DNA from 4 places in the Bacillus sp. LQ16 genome. Region 4 is predicted to be linked to each of the others. Evidence: riboswitches for the same ligand, from Rfam matches in the RefSeq annotation. Region 4 holds a riboswitch; each other region holds the start of a gene.

Region 1 (4,581 bases), 1.3 Mb from region 4:
TGCAACCCCATTACCTAAAGACTGTAATCCTTGAACGAGGATAATTAGAATAAAGACGGTTGCATACATTACTTCAGGTTCATAGCGTAAATGTCCGAAGCGATATGCTAAGTCCCCTAGCCCGCCAGCACCTACAAGACCAGCCATTGCTGTTGCGCCGATTAAGCCAATCGTTGCAATTGTTAATCCAAGTACAAGGGAGGGACGAGCTTCTTTAACCATGACGTGCCAAATGATTTTTATAGTAGAGACTCCCATCGCTTGATAGGCCTCAATAACCCCTCGATCTACTTCTAGTAAGGCTGTCTCCATTAAACGTGCGATATAGGGAGCTGTGAAGACGACAAGTGGTACGATAACACCTTGCACGCCAATGGATGTTCCCATTAGAAACTTTGTAAAAGGTAAGATGAAGAATAATAGAATGATAAATGGAAGAGAGCGAATGATATTAATAACTGTATTAAGAATAGGATAGATGATTTTATTTTCACGCTGCCCACCAGGTTTCGTTAAAACAAGTGTGACGCCAAGTGGCAGTGCAATAAGGATTGAGATGAGTAATGAAATAGATGTCATTTGAAAGGTTTGAATTGTGGCTTCCCATATGACTTTACCCCATTCATCCAAAAAGGACTTGTTTCCCATAATCTGTTCTACCTCCTTCTACGATGATTCCTTGTTCTTGTAAAAATGATAAAGCACGGTGGATTTCATTTTGTTCTCCTTGCATATGAACGACTAGTTTCCCATATGCTTCATGTTTTAACTGCGTAATATTACCGGATAAAATATTCGGATACACTTGGAAACGTTTTGTGGCAACAGCTAAGGCAGGTTCACCTGAAGTAGTGCCAATAAATGAAAGTGTTACAATTTCTCCAGTATTCTGTAGTTCTTTCTGTACCTCTTCTGGAATTTTAGCTGCAAAGGCGCTATTTACAAATTTCTTCGTTGTTACATGTTGTGGGTTTGTGAAAATATCTTTCACAGTCCCGCTTTCGACTACAGATCCATGTTCCATAACGGCAACGCGGTCGCATATACGTTGGATAACGTTCATTTCGTGTGTAATGAGTAAAATCGTAATTCCAATTTCTTCGTTAATCTTTAATAACAAATCAAGAATAGAATCAGTTGTTTCTGGATCTAAAGCGCTCGTTGCTTCATCACTTAATAACACTTCAGGCTCATGTGATAGTGCACGTGCAATTGCAACGCGCTGTTTTTGACCGCCAGAAAGTTCACTTGGATAAGCATCTTTTCGATTGAAAAGATCGACAATGCGTAAATATTTTTCTACCCTTTTTTTAATTTCCGCTTTTGGAATGCCAGCAAGGCGTAAAGGTAATGCAATGTTTTCATAGATGGTAACAGTTTTAAGTAAATTGAATCCTTGAAAGATCATTCCGATTTTTTGTCTCGCTTTTGCTAGTTCTTTTGTCGATAACGTTGTTAAGTCTTGTTCGTTTACAATGATATTTCCTGTCGTTGGTTTTTCTAATAAATTTACACATCGAATCAATGTGCTTTTACCAGCGCCGCTATACCCAATGATTCCAAATACCTCGCCTTTTTCTACTTTAAGGGAAGTAGACTTAAGAGCCTCAACAGTCCCTTTTTTTGTTGAAAATACTTTGGATATGTTTTTTAATTCAATCATTATCGTCAGCTCCTACCAAGATGGTAAAACTGAACCATCAAATTTTTTCTCGATAAACTCTTTTACTTCTTTAGATTGATAAGCTTTCTTTAATTTATTTACAACGGCATCATCTTTATTTTCAGTACGAACAACGACCCAGTTCACATATGGTGAATCTTTTCCTTCGCGGAAAATAGAATCTTTCGCCGGACTTAATTTTGCACCTAATGCAAAGTTTGTGTTAATTGCAGCTGCGTTCACTTCACTTAGTTGCGTTGGTAATTGAGATGCCTCTAATTCGACAATCTTTAATTTTTTTGGATTTTCAATTACATCTTTTGCAGTCGCTTTTTCTGTAGCCTTTGGATCAACTTTTAAAACCCCTGCTTTTTCAAATAATTTTAAAGCTCGCAGTTCATTCGTTGGGTCATTTGGTACAGCAATTGCATCGCCCTCTTTTAAGTCTTTTACATCTTTTATATCTTTAGAATATACACCCATAGGGAATGTTACTGTTGAAAATACTTCAGCTAATTTCATATTGCGTTCAGCTTTAAATACATCTAAATACGATTTTGTTTGGTAGCTATTTACATCAAGGCTTTTTTCATCTAAAGATACGTTTGGCGCTACATAATCATTAAATACTTTTATGTCAATTTCCAGACCATCTTTTGCTGCAACTTCTTTTACCTTTTCAAAAATTTGTTCATGCGGCCCACCTGTTACACCGACAGTAATCTTTTTCTCGTCTAATGCTTTTACCTCTTTATCTGAACTCGCGCTACATGCGCCTAATAATAATACTGCTCCGCTTACAATGCTTAATAATACCTTTTTCATCTATAAATCCCCCTTCATATACGTTCCAAAATAAAAAGCACCTCCCAAAAATAAGAGAGGTGCCGAATAGACGAAATAGATTCCTCTCTTATCTTCCAAAACGAAAACTCGTTTTGCAGGAATTAGCACCTTAGCTTATACGTCATAAGCTCGGTTGCCGGGCATCATCGGGCCAGTCCCTCCGCCACTCTTGATAAGAGTATGTGTATGTAGTTTTGAATATGGTACTAATAGTAAATCTTACAAAAAGAATTGTCAATGATATTTTCAGAATATATTTTATTTTAAGGTAATCGAAACATTTCCTTTCTTATGGCCCATTTCTACATACGTATGGGCTTCTACAACTTCTTCTAATCGGTAAGTTCTATCAATAACAGGTTTTAGCTTTTCTGTTTCAGCTAGTTGTTTTAGTAGGTTCATATCTTCTTTACTGACTTTTGCCATCATTCCGTTCACAGATACATATTTTCCATTAGACATTAATGCATCTGTACAAAGAGACTTTTTATATTTTCCAACTGCGTCAAATATAATATCGTAGTGATCGCCCCGCTTAGTAAAATCTTCTTTCATATAATCAATTACGTTGTCTGCCCCTAAAGCTGTTACTAAATCGAAATTCGAACTACTACAAATGGCTGTGACAGTCGCCCCGAAGTATTTCGCAAGTTGTACGGCAGCTGTCCCTACTGACCCAGAGGCGCCGTATATAAGTACTCGTTGCCCTTTTTTTATCTGTCCTTTTCTAAGGAAGTGCAATGCTGAAGTTCCGCCAAAAGGAATAACGGCAGCTTCTTCATATGTCACATTGGTAGGTTTTAATGCTATTAATCCACTTTCATGCACGCATGTGTATTCCGCATAACCACCAAGGTTTAGTTCTGTTAATGCAAAAACTGGATCTCCTTTTTTAAATTGTGTTACATCTGATCCAATGTCTTCGATTTCACCGGATAACTCTACGCCAAGTATAGGTTTTCTCGGTTTTCTGAAACCTAATATGATCCGCATAGGAATCCAAAATAAGAGGGGGCTATTAAAGCCACGTATTCTACAATCTCCAGTCGATACACTTGTTGCGTGAATTTTAACTAATACTTCATTTTTCTTAGGTTTAGGTTTTTCTATATTTTGAAGCTGGAGAACATTAGGTGGTCCATACTTTGTGCAAATAATAGCTTTCATAATGACCTCCTGAAATGAGTTGTTATTATTTACATCATATTTAAACTTTTTCTCAAACATGTTGCTATATAGGAAATAAATTTAAAGAAGAATATTACGAATTATATAGATTTCATAGGAAAAGAGATGATATTATTTTTGGGAAGGAGGGGACGTTATGAAAAAATTTATTTTAATTTCAAGTTTAGTACTTGCAGTCGGTCTAGGAGTAGGGTGTAGTAATGAGAAAACAAAAAAGACTGATGAGCCGAAAAAAGAAGCTGTGCAGAAAGAAAAGGAATTAACAGCGAAGGATGTTTTCAATAAAGCGAATGAAGCTTTTAAAAACGAAGAAAATGTAACGATGACATATGATGTGGGAATAAAGGCTGAAGGAACAGAGATGAATGTAATAAAGGCCAAAATGCAATTAGAGCCGAAGCAAAAAAATTCTCGTTCTGAAATGAATGTTTCTGGTACAGAGGTTGTTGTTTATGATGTGGGTGGCAAAATTGCTGGTCAGTTGAAAAATCCTAATACGGGTGAAGTGATGTCTGTACCAGAGGAACAATTAAATGCTAACGGAATGAATGCGACTCAAGGAATGGTAGATAATTTAGAGATTCCATCGGAAATTTTAAATAAAGTGAAGATGGAGAAAAGTGGAGATAATTATAAGCTGAAGTTTGCATTAAAAGGGCAAGAGACAGAGAGTATGTTAGCTAGTATGGATGAAAAGCAGAAACAAATGCTACAAGGCCAAAATGCAAAGATAGAAGAAATAGATGGAGAATATATTATTACAAAAGATTTTAAATATGAATCAGCAAAGATAGATATGGTTATGAGTAGCAATGGTGAGGATAAAGCGCACATTATTACGGATGCGAAGTTTACATCGTATGATAAATTTGATCCAATACAAT
Region 2 (4,581 bases), 2.5 Mb from region 4:
GAGCAACTGCAACGTGTGCTTTTTCTAGTAAAATATCAGAAAATTGCTCGGATGTATAACCTTCTGGTACAGGAAGCCATGCAAAGAATGATCCGGTTGGAATGTCTACATTCCAACCAATTGAGTGACAAGCTGAAATAAGAGCGTTTCTCCGAGTTTCGTAACTATTTACAAGATCTACTACACAAGACTGTGAACTTAATAGTGCTTCGCGAGCAGCATCTTGAATTGCACCAAAAATACTAACATACATATGATCTTGCAATAGGTTAATGGTTTCGATGACACTTTCATTTCCAACTGCAAAAGCAATACGCCAGCCAGCCATATTGAAAGTTTTTGATAACGTGTAAATTTCAATTCCTATATCTTTCGCACCATCTGCTTGCAAGAAACTAACAGGTTTTTGACCATCAAATCCGATAGCACCGTAAGCGAAATCGTGAACAACTAATATATTATGTTTATTAGCAAAATGAATGGTTGTATCAAAAAAATCCTTTGATGCAGTAGCACCTGTAGGGTTATTTGGATAGTTTAAAAACATTAACTTTGCCCGTTCAGCGATAGAGTCGTCAATTTTTTTATAATCCGGTAAAAAATGATTTTCTGCAATAAGCGGCATGGTTTCAAAGTGTGCCTTTGCTAAGGCAACCCCAGATAAATAATCTGGATAGCCTGGATCCGGAACGAGAATTGTATCACCAGGATTTGTAAAACAAATTGGTAATTCTACTAGTCCAGCCTTCCCACCAAACAAAATAGCAACTTCAGTTTTTGGGTTTAATTCGACGCCGTATTCACGTTTATAGAATGTAGTCACGGCTTCCTTTAAGCTTTCATGTCCGCGAAATGGCGGATATTTATGATGAATGGTCTTTTCGGCAGCATCTTGTAAAGCTTTTACGATATGCTGCGGTGTTGGTTGATCTGGATTACCTTGACCTAGATTAATAACATCGTGACCAGCTGCAACGACTTTGTTAACTTTTGCAACAAGTGAAGCGAAAAATTGTGTTGGCAATGATGTTACTATCTCAGAAGGTTGAAATAATTTCATACTTTCCACCTCTTTTGAAAGTTGTTACAATTCTAGTGACAAATGATATAATCTTTCCAGTATTTTGTAAAGAAAAAAATAAGAATGGGGCTGAAAAAATGAAAGTCGCATGTATTCAAATGGATATTGTTTTTGGAGATGTAGAAAAAAATATTGAGAATGCTAAAAATAAAATAAGCGAAGCTATGAAGGAAAGGCCAGATGTTATCGTCTTACCAGAACTATGGACAACAGGATATGATTTAACGAGACTTTCTGAAATTGCAGATAGGGATGGAGTGGAAACGAAAGAAAAGTTAATAGGATGGGCGAAGCAATATGATGTACATATTGTTGGTGGTTCTATAGCAAAGCAAACAGAGCAAGGCGTTACAAATACGATGTATGTTGTAAATAATGAAGGACAGCTAGTCAACGAATATAGTAAAGTACATTTATTTCAGCTTATGGATGAACATAAATATTTAATAGCCGGTAATGGTACGGGCGAATTTAAGCTGGATGATGTTGAATGCGCTGGAACAATTTGTTATGATATTCGTTTTCCAGAGTGGATGCGTGTCCATACTGCTAAAGGGGCAAAAGTATTATTTGTTGTAGCTGAATGGCCATTAGTTCGTTTAGCACATTGGCGTTTGCTATTGCAAGCAAGAGCAGTTGAAAATCAGTGTTATGTTGTTGCATGTAATAGAGCAGGAAAGGATCCAAATAATGTATTTGCGGGTCATTCTTTAATTGTGGACCCTTGGGGTGAAGTTGTAGTAGAGGCGAATGAAGAGGAATCAATTTTATTTGGAGAGCTTGAATTCGAGAAAATTAAAGAAGTACGTAAAGGAATTCCAGTTTTTGCGGATCGCCGTCCAGAATTATACAAATAAAATGTTGACAAGTGATTTTTATTCTTGGTATAGTCTTCAACATAAAGTTAAAAATTCAAAAAATTATACAACTCTTATCAAGAGCAGGTGGAGGGATTTGGCCCGATGAAGCCCAGCAACCGACCGTAATACCATTGTGAAATGGGGCGTTTATTACGCCAAAAGGCACGGTGCTAATTCCAGCAGAAAGTAAAACTTTCTGGCAGATAAGAGGGGAGAAGATAAACTTCAAACCTCTTTCTTAGTGGAAAGAGGTTTTTCTATGTTAGAAAAACCTCTGAATTTAAAAAGGGGGAGAAGACGATGGGATATTATTCATTAACAGAAATAACAGCTGTACAATATGCGAAAGATCATGGCTATTTTGAAGCGAAGGCAAATGTCGTTTGTCATGAAATTGGAGACGGAAACTTAAATTACGTGTTCAAATTAGATGATGGAGAGAAATCAATTATAATAAAACAAGCACTGCCTTATGCGAAAGTAGTTGGTGAAAGCTGGCCATTGTCTATAAAAAGAGCAACGATTGAAAGCAAGGCATTACAAATTTTTGCGCAGTATGTACCGGATTATGTTCCAGTAGTGTACAGTCATGATGAAGAGTTAGCGATAACGGTAATAGAAGACTTATCAAGACTAACAATTACAAGAAAAGGATTAATAGACGGAGAAGAATATCCGCTTTTATCCCAGCATATCGGCCGTTTTCTAGCACATGTTTTATTTTACACTTCAGATTTTGGTTTACAGTCAGAAGAGAAGAGGGTACTAGAAGGTACCTTTGTAAATCCGGACCTTTGTAAAATTACAGAGGATTTAGTGTTTACAGATCCGTTTGGACATTATGATACAAATGATTATGAGCCAGATTTACAGCTCGTGGTTGATGAACTTTGGAGTGATAAAACTTTAAAACTAAAAGTAGCACAATATAAATATAAGTTCTTAACAAGAAAAGAAACTCTTATTCATGGTGATTTACATACTGGTAGTATTTTTTCGTCACCTTCTGAAACGAAAGTGATTGATCCAGAATTTGCGACATATGGCCCATTTGGATTTGACATAGGTCAATTTATTGCAAATCTATTATTAAATGCTTTATCTAGAGAAGAAGAGAAAAGAAGTGTACTATTTTTCCATATAGAAAAGACGTGGAGTTATTTTGTAGAAACTTTTACAAAGTTATGGATTGGAGAAGGTGTAGAAGCATATACGAAAGAAAAACAATGGTTACCAATTATTTTGCAAAATATCTTTACTGATGCAGTTGGATTTGCCGGATGTGAACTGATTCGTAGAACAATTGGTTTAGCTCATGTAGCAGATTTAGATGAAATAGAAAATAAAGAAACAAGAATTCAAGCTAAGAAACAAGCGCTATCCTTAGGTAAAGAACTAATAAAATATGAATCTAAAAGTGCTGATATTCAACTGTTTCGAACATTATTTCAACAGACAGTTTCAGGGGGCGTAAAAGCGTGAGTACAATTGTTACTGTTCCGAGATCTGTAAGCTGGAAAGGTGATGCAATTGCGGTATTAAATCAAACGAAATTGCCGCATAGCACAGAATACAAAACATTGACGACTATTGAAGAGGTTTGGAAAAGCATCGTAATGTTAGAAGTACGAGGAGCGCCTGCAATTGGAATTGTAGCTGCATTTGGCTTGGCGCTTGCATCAAAAAAATATAAAACTGTACATATTGAAGAATTTCAAAAGAAGTTTAATAGAGATTGTAATTATTTAGGAACGTCACGCCCGACAGCAGTAAATTTATTTTGGGCAATTGATCGTATGAGAGAATCTATTCGAGAGATTACTACAATAAAAGAAGCACAAAAAACATTAGAAGAAGAAGCGCTTCGCATTCAGCAGGAAGATGAAGAGGTGTGCCGAAATATTGGGGAATATGCGTTAACATGTTTTAAAGATGGCGATAATATTTTAACAATCTGTAACGCTGGAAGTATCGCAACTGCCAGATATGGAACTGCATTAGCTCCCTTTTATATTGGAAAAGAGAAAGGTGTGCGTTTACATGCATATGCGTGTGAAACGAGACCAGTTTTACAAGGTGGTCGCTTAACGACCTGGGAATTGAAGCAAGCAAATATTGATGTGACCCTTATTACAGATAATACTGCAGCTCATGCTATTCAAACGAAAGAAATAAATGCAATTATTGTAGGGGCGGATCGAATTGTCGCAAATGGAGATACGGCAAATAAAATAGGGACAATGAATTTAGCTATTTTAGCAAAGCACTTTGATATCCCATTTTATGTTGCTGCACCACTGTCAACATTTGATGTTAGGAAAGAAACTGGAGCCGAAATAATTATTGAAGAAAGAGATGAAACAGAAGTTACGAAAATCTTTGGAAAACAAGTAGCACCAATTGGAACGAATGTTTATAACCCTGCATTTGACGTAACACCGAACGAATTAATTACAGGAATTATTACTGAGAAAGGTATTATAAGCGGGGATTATAAACGAGAAATTGCATCATTATTTGAAAAACAGGCTAATACATAATAGCTTGTTTTTTTATGCCTAAATGCATTGTTTTCTCTTACTTATATAATGAAAGGAGGAGAAGAGGATGGAAGAGTGGATCAAGATGATAGGTAATGTA
Region 3 (4,581 bases), 690 kb from region 4:
CAGTAAGCATGATAATGACAGGGACTGGAATTCCTAAGACGGAACCTTGACCGATAAATAAAAAGGATGGAATAAAATGTCCTGTTGCACCGGACATTCCTTCATAAATTGAGGATCCTTTTGAAAATGTTAAGTGTAGTCCATTAACGATATACATGATACTTAATGTAGCTAGTAAATCGGGTAGTTTAATTCGGATAACGAGTAGTGCATTTAATAATCCAACTAATAATCCGCAAAGAATAGGAACAAGGAGTGTAACTAATAGTTCTTGTCGATATAAAACGAGACAAGAAGCAGCTGCAATTGTTGCTAAACTAGCGGTAGAGCCGACTGATAAATCAAATCCATCTACAATCAATGTAAAGGTAACGCCGATTGCAAGTAACGTTACGATGGAAATAGAACGTAAAATATCACTAATATTGTTATATGTTAAAAAAGAATCATTGACGATAGAGAAAAAAATTGTAACACCTATAATAATAGCAATTGTACTAAATTGATAAAAAAGATGAGTAGGTAAATATAGTTTCTTAGTTTTCGTTTTATGAACGAGATTCAATGGAATAGCTCCCTTCAGATAAATGTAAAAGCTGTTCAGGAGATAGTTCGCTTGGTAAGTATTCACCTACAAATTCTCCGTTTGCCAGTATAAGAATGCGATCAGCGATATGCAACGCTTCATCTTGTTCTCCTGTGAAATAAATTACGGAACTTCCGTTTTCTGTAATGTTGCGAATGAATTGAAAAATGTCTTGTTTCGCAGCGATGTCTACACCTTTAGTTGGCTCGTCTAAAAGAAATAGATTAGGTTTGAATCCACTCCACTTTGCAATTGAGACTTTTTGTTGGTTTCCACCGCTAAGTGAATGAATAAGTGCCTTTGGGTCATTTGGTGAAATACCGAAAGAAGAAATTGCTGTAGTAGCATCATTTAATTCGGTTTGTTTTCGTTTCCAACCTGATTGATGTAAATTTGTGTGACTTATAATATCTTCCGAAAGAAATACGCCTTGTTTTCTTCTTTCTTCTGGTACAAGTGCGATTTTCGCTTTAATCGCATCTCGTGGTGTTTTAATCGTTAGTTTTTGACCGTCTATTTCTGCGTGATAAGTATGAAGAGCACCAAATAACGTTTCAGCAAGTGTTGTTTTTCCACTTCCAATTAATCCGTATATCACAACAGTTTCTCCTTTTCGTATTGTAAGAGAAAGGGGAGAATGACCTTCGTGTAATAGAAGCTCTTGTACTTTAAATAGTTCCTCGCTCCCGGTTTTTGGTGCGGTATTAATAGGAAGTGTAAGTTGTTTTCCAGTCATTGCTTCCACAATTTGTTGATCTGTAATCGTTGTAATGGTTTCAGAAAGGGCAACTTGACCGTTATGTAATACAGTTACATCATCCGCGAAATTTCGAATCTCTGATAAACGATGAGAAACTAAAAGGATGCCAATTCCTTTTGATGTTAAATCTTTTAATAGTTTCCCAAAGGTTTCAACTTCTTTTGGTCCAAGAGAAGAAGTAGGTTCATCTAATAAAAGGTAATTTGTATTGTTAGATAAAGCTCTTGCGATAAGAAGTAATTGTTTTTCATGTAATGAACAGTTTGAAACATCTTCCGAAACATTTAAATTTACCTGTACAGTTTGCAAATGTTGTTTAGCAAGTGCGACTAATTTGGACTTTGAAAATAGTACTTTATTTTGCATTGCTAAATGATCGATTAGTACATTTTCTAATACAGATAATCCGAGAATAAGTCCGTGATCTACTTCTTGTGTTACGAAAGAAATGCCATGCTTTTTTGCATCGCGCGGTGAAGTAAAGGAAACAGACTGAGTATCAATTTTTATATCGCCAACAACTGGTTGAATTTCACCAGTTGCTATTTTTAGTAAAGTACTTTTTCCCGCACCGTTCATGCCTAGTAAAGCGTGTACTTTTCCTTTTTGAATATGAATAGAAACATCTTCTAGAACAGGTGTAGCGACATGATAAGAATGTGTAATGTTTTGAAGAGAGAACGTCATCATTTTTTCTCCTTCTCTAATTTTTTCATCCAAGGGGAATATGCATCTTTTGAGTCTCCCCAACCGTTTATATATTTTGATAACTGATCCATTGTTATATTTTCTTTTGGTAAACTATTTTTCTTTACTAAATAAGGTTCTAGTGAATAAATATCTGGCGTTTGTTCACCAGCAATTTTTTTGTATAAAAATCGTACTTGAACCTTACCTACTTCAGCTGGATCAGTTGCAGCTGTAGCAGTCCAAGGTGAGTTTTCTTTTTGCATGAGTTGTAAATCTTCATTGCTTAAGTCAATGCCATATACTTTTATATCTGTACGACCAGCTTGTTCAAGTGCTTTAACAGCCCCTTTAGCAAACTCATCCCACGAAGCGAAAATAGCTTGTAAATCGCCTTTTTTCGGATATTTCTTTAGTAAAGCTTCTACTTGTGTTTGTGTATCGAGCGGTGTGTTATTACTAGCAGTACCGAATCTTGCAACTTCTTTTATATTTGGATACCGTTTATAAAAAGCATCAATGATAACATTGCGACGTTCCATTGGAGCAAATCCGCCGACCCATACAACTGCGATATTTCCTTGTCCATTCAAATCTTCCGCTAACGTTTTTAATGATTTCCATGCAAGACTATAGTCATCTTGATCAATAATTGTCACACCTGGCAAGCGTAGATCGTTATCGAACGCAACTACGGGAATGTTCGCTTGTAACGCTTTTTCTACTCCAGGTTTTAGTGCTTCAGAACGGCCATGATCAATTAAAATACCATCCACTTTTGAATTAATAGCAGTATCTAAATTTGCAGCCATTTTTGCTAAATCGTTATCAGAATTGTAGACTTGTACACTGCCGCCAAATAGCTCAACTTGTTTTTTGACACCCTCAATATATTGAGAGGAAAAAGTTCCGATGGACATTTGCATAATTAATGCGATTTTTAATGGCTTCTTCATTTGGCTTGGAATTTCTGTTTGTAATTGATTTTCTACCGTTGTAGTCGCCTTTCTCACAGTTTGTTGCTTTTGTGAAGAGATAGCATCTTGTTCATTTGTACATGCTGCTAATGTAAATAAGAGAAAAATAAGTACGATGGAACATAATTTTTTCATAAAAAAATCCCTCCTAAACTAAAAAGAGAGAGGAGGGAGTGAAAATAAAAAACGCCTTTTCATATAGAAAAGACGCCTTATCATATTACTCTTATCTTTCAACACAATGTGTTGTAAGAATTAGCACCGTGCCCATAAATGGGTCGGTTGCCGGGCTTCGTAGGGCTCATCCCTCCACCTGCTCTTGATAAGACATCGAATATTTAACTATTTTGAATTATTCCACAAACGAATGGTGTTGTCAAACAGTATTTATAAAAAAATCCCTCAGAAAGAGGGATTTTAATGTGGTAAGAATATCAATTGATAAGCAAACAAAATTCCAAATACATATACAAGTGGGTGAACAGCACGGAATTTACCTTTTGCCACTTTCATAAGTGGGTATGAAATAAATCCAAGTGCGATACCTGTTGCGATACTTGATGTAAGTGGCATGCTTAAGATTACTAAAAATGCTGGGAATGCTTCATCAAATGCGTCCCAATCGATGTGGCGAACTGAACCCATCATAAGACTACCAACGATAATTAATGATGGTGCAGTAATAGCTGATACACCAGAAACAGCACTTACTAATGGTCCGAAGAATGCTGCTAGTGCGAATAGAACAGCTACTGTAACAGTTGTTAAACCAGTACGACCACCAGCTGCAACACCAGCAGATGATTCAATGTAAGCTGTTGATGGTGTTGTTCCGAACATAGAACCGATTGTTGCTGAGAATGAGTCAGATAGAAGAGCGCGTCCAGCTTTTGGAAGCTTTCCGTCTTTCATAAATCCACCTTGTTGTGCAACGCCAAGTAATGTACCTGTTGTATCGAATAGTGTAACAAGGAAGAATGAGAATACAACGCCATATAATCCGTAGTTAATTACGTCAGATACAGCAGTAATTGGATTTGAAACGATAATTCCTTCTGGTAATCCAGGCATTGATGTAACACCGTTTGAGAATGTTAATTGCCCTGTGAAGAAAGCGATAATACCAGTTAATAGCATACCAATAAATAGTGCGCCATTTACATTTAAAGACATAAGAACAATAGTAATTCCAAGCCCAGCCAATGCTAGTAGAACTGGAGCAGAGTGAAGATCACCAAGTCCAACTAAATTTGCATCATTTTTTGTAACGATACCTGTTAAACGTAAACCGATAAAGGCGATGAAAAGACCGATACCAGCAGTAATTGCATGTTTTAAGTTTTCAGGAATTGCTTCCATTAATTTTGTACGGAAAGATGTGAATGATAACAAAATTAAAATCATACCTGCTACGAATACAGCAGAGAATGCAATTGCGAAAGTCATGCCTTCATGCGCTTTTACAACAGAGTAAGAGAAGTAAGCATTTAATCCCATACCTGGCGCGATTGCGATTGGTAAGTTTGTAAAGATTGCCATAAATAATGTTCCGACAACAGCAGCAATAATTG
Region 4 (4,581 bases):
AATGATTTATAGCTCCAATATACAACTCCTGCTCCGATTGCGAATCCTACAATACCAGCAAGACTACCAAGAGCAATTAAAGCCAAAATACCGGCTGCGATAAACGCTAGAAATTGTTTCATCTTGTGCTTGCCTCCCTTCGATTTGATACTCTTATCTTAACTATTTTTTCATCTTTCCATAACGAGCTTAAGAACCGTTTTTAACTCAGACTTAAGACCGAGTCATATTCAGCCCTTTACGCAAAAAAACGTGCAGAGTTTATTCTCTGCACGTTTTTTTAATTACTAACATTCATATTAAATTAAGCTGTTTTATGATACTCTTTTTTCTCAGCTACTTTCGAAAATCTTGGAAATCCAATTAAAATAGAAACAATCCCACATACTCCAACTAAGATTGGATAAAATGCATATGGCAATAATTCAACCGGAGATAACGCTGCAAATCCTGCTGCCGTTAACATTTGGGCACCGTACGGAATTAATCCTTGTACACAACATGAGAAAAGATCTAATACACTCGCTGATTTACGAGGGTCTATTTCATATTGATCTGCAATATTTTTTGCAAGCGGGCCTGTAAAGATAATCGAAATCGTATTATTCGCTGTACACATATTCGTCATACTTACTAAACCAGCAATACCAAATTCTGCACCTTTTTTCGAACGAATATTACGTGTTAATACATTCATTAAATATTGAATACCACCATTATATTGGATTAATTCAACCATACCGCCAATTAATATAGCAAGTAATACTAACTCCATCATACCGCCCATTCCAGTCGTTACACTTTTAAAGAAACTTTCTAACGTGTAACTTCCATCTATAAGACCGATAACACCAGATAATACAGTTCCACCAGTTAATACAATAAGTACATTCCAGCCAAGTAGCGCTGTAATAAGTACTCCTGCGTACGGTAAAATCTTTATCCAATCAAAGCTATGTGCTTTAATTTGCGTGTCACTTCCTGAAGTAACTATTACTAATAATACAATTGTAATAATAGCCGCTGGTAACACAATTAAAAAATTCGTTTTAAACTTATCTTTCATTTCTGTTCCTTGTGAACGAACAGCTGCGATTGTTGTATCTGAAATAAATGATAAATTATCACCAAACATCGCTCCCCCAACAACAGTAGCCATTGCAAGCGCAATTGAGATATCAGTTTGACCACTAATACCTACAGCAATCGGCGCTAATGCTGCAATTGTTCCCATTGAAGTTCCCATTGCTAATGAAATAAATGCACCAATAACAAAGATTCCAGCTACGATAAATCCTGGCGGTAAAATAGTTAACGCTAAATTAACAGTTGAGTCTACTCCGCCCATTCCTTTAGCCGTTTCAGAAAATGCACCTGCAAGCACAAAAATTAATACCATAATCATAATATCCGGATTTCCTGCACCTTTAGCGAACCGCTCGACTTTCACATTAAAACTTTCTTTACGATTCATCACTAAAGCGACTCCTACAGCAATTGAAATTGCTACAAGTATCGGCAATTTATAGAAATCACCTGTAATAATTCCAGAACCAATAAATAGCGCCAAAAATATCCCAAGTGGTAATAAAGCTAAACCATTTCCTCTCGTTTCTTTCAAAGTACCATCTCTCCCTAGTTTCAACCTTTTTCTAATGAATAACAAAAGACCTCTTCCGATGAGAAGAGGTCTTATACATCTATAAGAAACGCTCTTCTCATCTTTCAAGCACATGCTTGCTGGATTTGGCACAGCACTCTGAAATCGAGTCCGCTGCCGAGGCATCGTAGGGCCAGTCCCTCCGCCTCTCTTTATAAGAAGGTTTCATATTTATTTTTTAATAATAATTTCTTCCCTAACTTTACTCGCTTACAAAACAAAAGTCAATTATTTTTTGTATAGATTTTTTTGGTAATTATACAAAAATTTGAATACAATAATCATTTTAACTTTTCGATTTCTTCTTCCAATATTGAAATCCAATAAAATTCACTATTTTTTATTGCTGCTAATATCCATTTCGTAGTGTACCAAGCTAACTCATACTCTTCCTTCGTGACATCGCCACTTTTATAAGCATCCTCTAGCTCCTCTTCATCTAATACATACACCTTACCGCTAGGTAATAATACTACATCTAAATATAAATCATCAAAATACGGTAAACCACGATCGTCTATTTCATATTCTTTCGTCACATCAATATAATATTGCACTAAATTGTGCCTATCATCTAACATAGCTGTAATCGCAAAGTTCTTTCCATTAATGAAATATTGAACCCACGTATACCCATCACTTGCAATACAAATTTCTTTACCATCATATTCTTTACAACTAGGCTCTCTCACCTTTTTTATATCCAGTATTCCGAGCATTCCCTCTTCCACTTGCTTAAGCCTATAACTCTTTTCTATTAGTCTTTTCCACGAAGAACCGTCACCATATTTACGTTTCATTATGTATACTCCTCTTCTATATACAGAAAAGCTCCCACATATTATGTGAGAGCTTGTTCATATTATAATTAAGCAGCTTGACCCTTTTCAGAAATCTCTTTTAAATAAGCTTGTCCTTTTTCAGCGTCATATTGACCTTCCCACTTAGACATAACTACAGCTGCTAAAGAGTTTCCTACAACGTTAACTGCTGTACGAGCCATATCTAAAATACGGTCAATACCAGCAATGAACGCTAAACCTTCAGGTGGAATACCTACTGTACCAAGTGTCGCTAATAATACAACGAATGATACGCCCGGTACACCTGCGATACCTTTTGATGTAACCATTAATACAAGTAATAATGTAATTTGTTGTGTAATAGATAAATCAATACCGTACATTTGCGCCAAGAAAATAGCCGCAATTGCTTGATATAAAGTTGATCCATCTAAGTTAAATGAATAACCTGTCGGAATAACGAAAGATGTAATTGCTTTCGGACAACCGAATTTCTCCATTTTCTCCATGATTTTTGGTAAAACTGTTTCTGAGCTTGCTGTAGAATACGCTAAGATCAGCTCGTCTTTTAAAATCTTAAAGAATTGGAAAATGTTAATTCCAAATATTTTCGCTGTAAGTCCTAAGACAACTACGACGAAGAAGATCATTGCCCCATATACGACAATTAGCAATTTCCCTAATGGAATTAATGAAGCAAGACCAAATGTAGAAACTGTAACACCAATTAGTGCAAACACACCAAATGGTGCAAATTTCATAACTTGGTTTGTTACATAAAACATTGCGTCAGCTACACCTTGGAAAAATTGAAGAACTGGTCTTCCTCTTTCACCAATTGCTGCTACACCTAAACCAAATAGTACAGAGAAGAAGATAATAGCAAGCATATCTCCGTCAGCCAATGACTTCATAATGTTTGTTGGAACAATATTTACAAACGTATCTGCAAATGAATGACTTTGTACTTGCTCTGTCGTATGTGTATATTTCGAAATATCTGTCTTTGTTAACTGCTCCATATTTACGCCTTTTCCTGGTTGGAAAATATTCGCTATTAATAGACCAACAATAATTGCAATTGTTGTAATAATTTCAAAGTAAATAATTGTTTTTCCGCCTAGTCGACCTAGTTTTTTAACATCGCCAACACCAGCAACCCCAACAACAATACTTGCTACAACAATCGGTACAACGATCATTTTAATTAATCGGATGAAAATATCACCAATTGGTTGTAAGTACTTCACAACAGCTGGATTATCAAAGAAAATCGCCCCAACCGCAATACCAAGCGCAAGCCCTATTAATATTTGCCATGCAAGTCCTATTCTTTTCATATTTGTTGTAACCCCCTCTTCGATGTGTCACTCTATCTCTCATTCTATCTCTATAAAACTAAGAAATTAAGAGTATTACATATTATTCGACAATTCACTACATTTTGTCCCTGTTAAAAATCATAAATCAAAATTTAAAATCTGACAACAAAATAACTTTGCCCGAATGCAAATAATTTTCTTGACAAAAAATAAACCCATGTTAGAAAACCTCACATGAGAACGATTCCTTACTAGTGTTTTATTAGCTTTCTAAGTACTATTTCACCCCATAAAAACTATTACTTTCCTCCTGTATTTTACAGATAAATCCCAAAATATACCTTTATTACAGCCATAAATAAAATGTAAGTACTATGACAATTAAAGTTGAAAAATGATAAATTCCGACAAAACTTAGCAATTTTATAAAGTTTTCTTTACATTATGATTACAACGATAGACACTCTTCTTCTTATGATATATAACATTCATAGGGAAAGGAGTCAGACAACTATGAAAAAGAAATTTGCAGCGTTTAGTGTTTTAGCAGCAGGAACGATTTTTGCTTCCCCGTTACTTTCACCCGTATACGCTGAAACAAATCAAGATAAATTATCTAACATTCAATCTGAATTAGAAGGCAAACAAAGTGACTTACAAAATAAATCAGTCGAGAAAGAACAAATAGAAAAAGAAATTCAAGAATTACAGAAGAAAATCGATGAATTAACTACTTCTATTAATAAAAACGAGGCTGAATTAAACGATACAAAAAAAGAAATTAGCAAAACACAAC

The links. A riboswitch is a leader RNA that binds a small molecule or an ion and turns the genes downstream of it on or off. The one in region 4 is predicted to bind S-adenosylmethionine.
Region 1: it holds a riboswitch for S-adenosylmethionine, as region 4 does, so the genes downstream of both, AC3EMB_RS01010 (MetQ/NlpA family ABC transporter substrate-binding protein) here and AC3EMB_RS07570 (Na+/H+ antiporter NhaC family protein) in region 4, are expected to answer to the same signal.
Region 2: it holds a riboswitch for S-adenosylmethionine, as region 4 does, so the genes downstream of both, mtnK (S-methyl-5-thioribose kinase) here and AC3EMB_RS07570 (Na+/H+ antiporter NhaC family protein) in region 4, are expected to answer to the same signal.
Region 3: it holds a riboswitch for S-adenosylmethionine, as region 4 does, so the genes downstream of both, AC3EMB_RS04060 (sugar ABC transporter substrate-binding protein) here and AC3EMB_RS07570 (Na+/H+ antiporter NhaC family protein) in region 4, are expected to answer to the same signal.

Annotation. Positions count from the first base shown of each region.
Region 1 covers NZ_CM173491.1:171,320-175,900, forward strand. Annotated here, with positions in the region: gene AC3EMB_RS01000 (methionine ABC transporter permease) at 1-648, opposite strand, end outside; gene AC3EMB_RS01005 (methionine ABC transporter ATP-binding protein) at 623-1,663, opposite strand; gene AC3EMB_RS01010 (MetQ/NlpA family ABC transporter substrate-binding protein) at 1,676-2,488, opposite strand; SAM riboswitch class I at 2,574-2,688, opposite strand; gene AC3EMB_RS01015 (NAD(P)-dependent alcohol dehydrogenase) at 2,768-3,676, opposite strand; gene AC3EMB_RS01020 (DUF6612 family protein) at 3,834-4,581, shown strand, end outside.
Region 2 covers NZ_CM173491.1:3,950,990-3,955,570, reverse strand. Annotated here, with positions in the region: gene AC3EMB_RS19765 (aminotransferase class I/II-fold pyridoxal phosphate-dependent enzyme) at 1-1,060, opposite strand, end outside; gene AC3EMB_RS19760 (carbon-nitrogen family hydrolase) at 1,075-1,938, shown strand; SAM riboswitch class I at 2,010-2,151, shown strand; gene mtnK (S-methyl-5-thioribose kinase) at 2,242-3,423, shown strand; gene mtnA (S-methyl-5-thioribose-1-phosphate isomerase) at 3,420-4,481, shown strand; gene AC3EMB_RS19745 (YvrJ family protein) at 4,549-4,581, shown strand, end outside.
Region 3 covers NZ_CM173491.1:798,668-803,248, forward strand. Annotated here, with positions in the region: gene AC3EMB_RS04050 (ABC transporter permease) at 1-565, opposite strand, end outside; gene AC3EMB_RS04055 (sugar ABC transporter ATP-binding protein) at 549-2,036, opposite strand; gene AC3EMB_RS04060 (sugar ABC transporter substrate-binding protein) at 2,033-3,145, opposite strand; SAM riboswitch class I at 3,234-3,339, opposite strand; gene AC3EMB_RS04065 (NCS2 family permease) at 3,428-4,581, opposite strand, start outside.
Region 4 covers NZ_CM173491.1:1,487,365-1,491,945, reverse strand. Annotated here, with positions in the region: gene AC3EMB_RS07575 (lmo0954 family membrane protein) at 1-122, opposite strand, end outside; gene AC3EMB_RS07570 (Na+/H+ antiporter NhaC family protein) at 305-1,621, opposite strand; SAM riboswitch class I at 1,716-1,821, opposite strand; gene AC3EMB_RS07565 (ribonuclease FAU-1 family protein) at 1,942-2,460, opposite strand; gene gltP (glutamate/aspartate:proton symporter GltP) at 2,529-3,803, opposite strand; gene AC3EMB_RS07555 (murein hydrolase activator EnvC family protein) at 4,299-4,581, shown strand, end outside.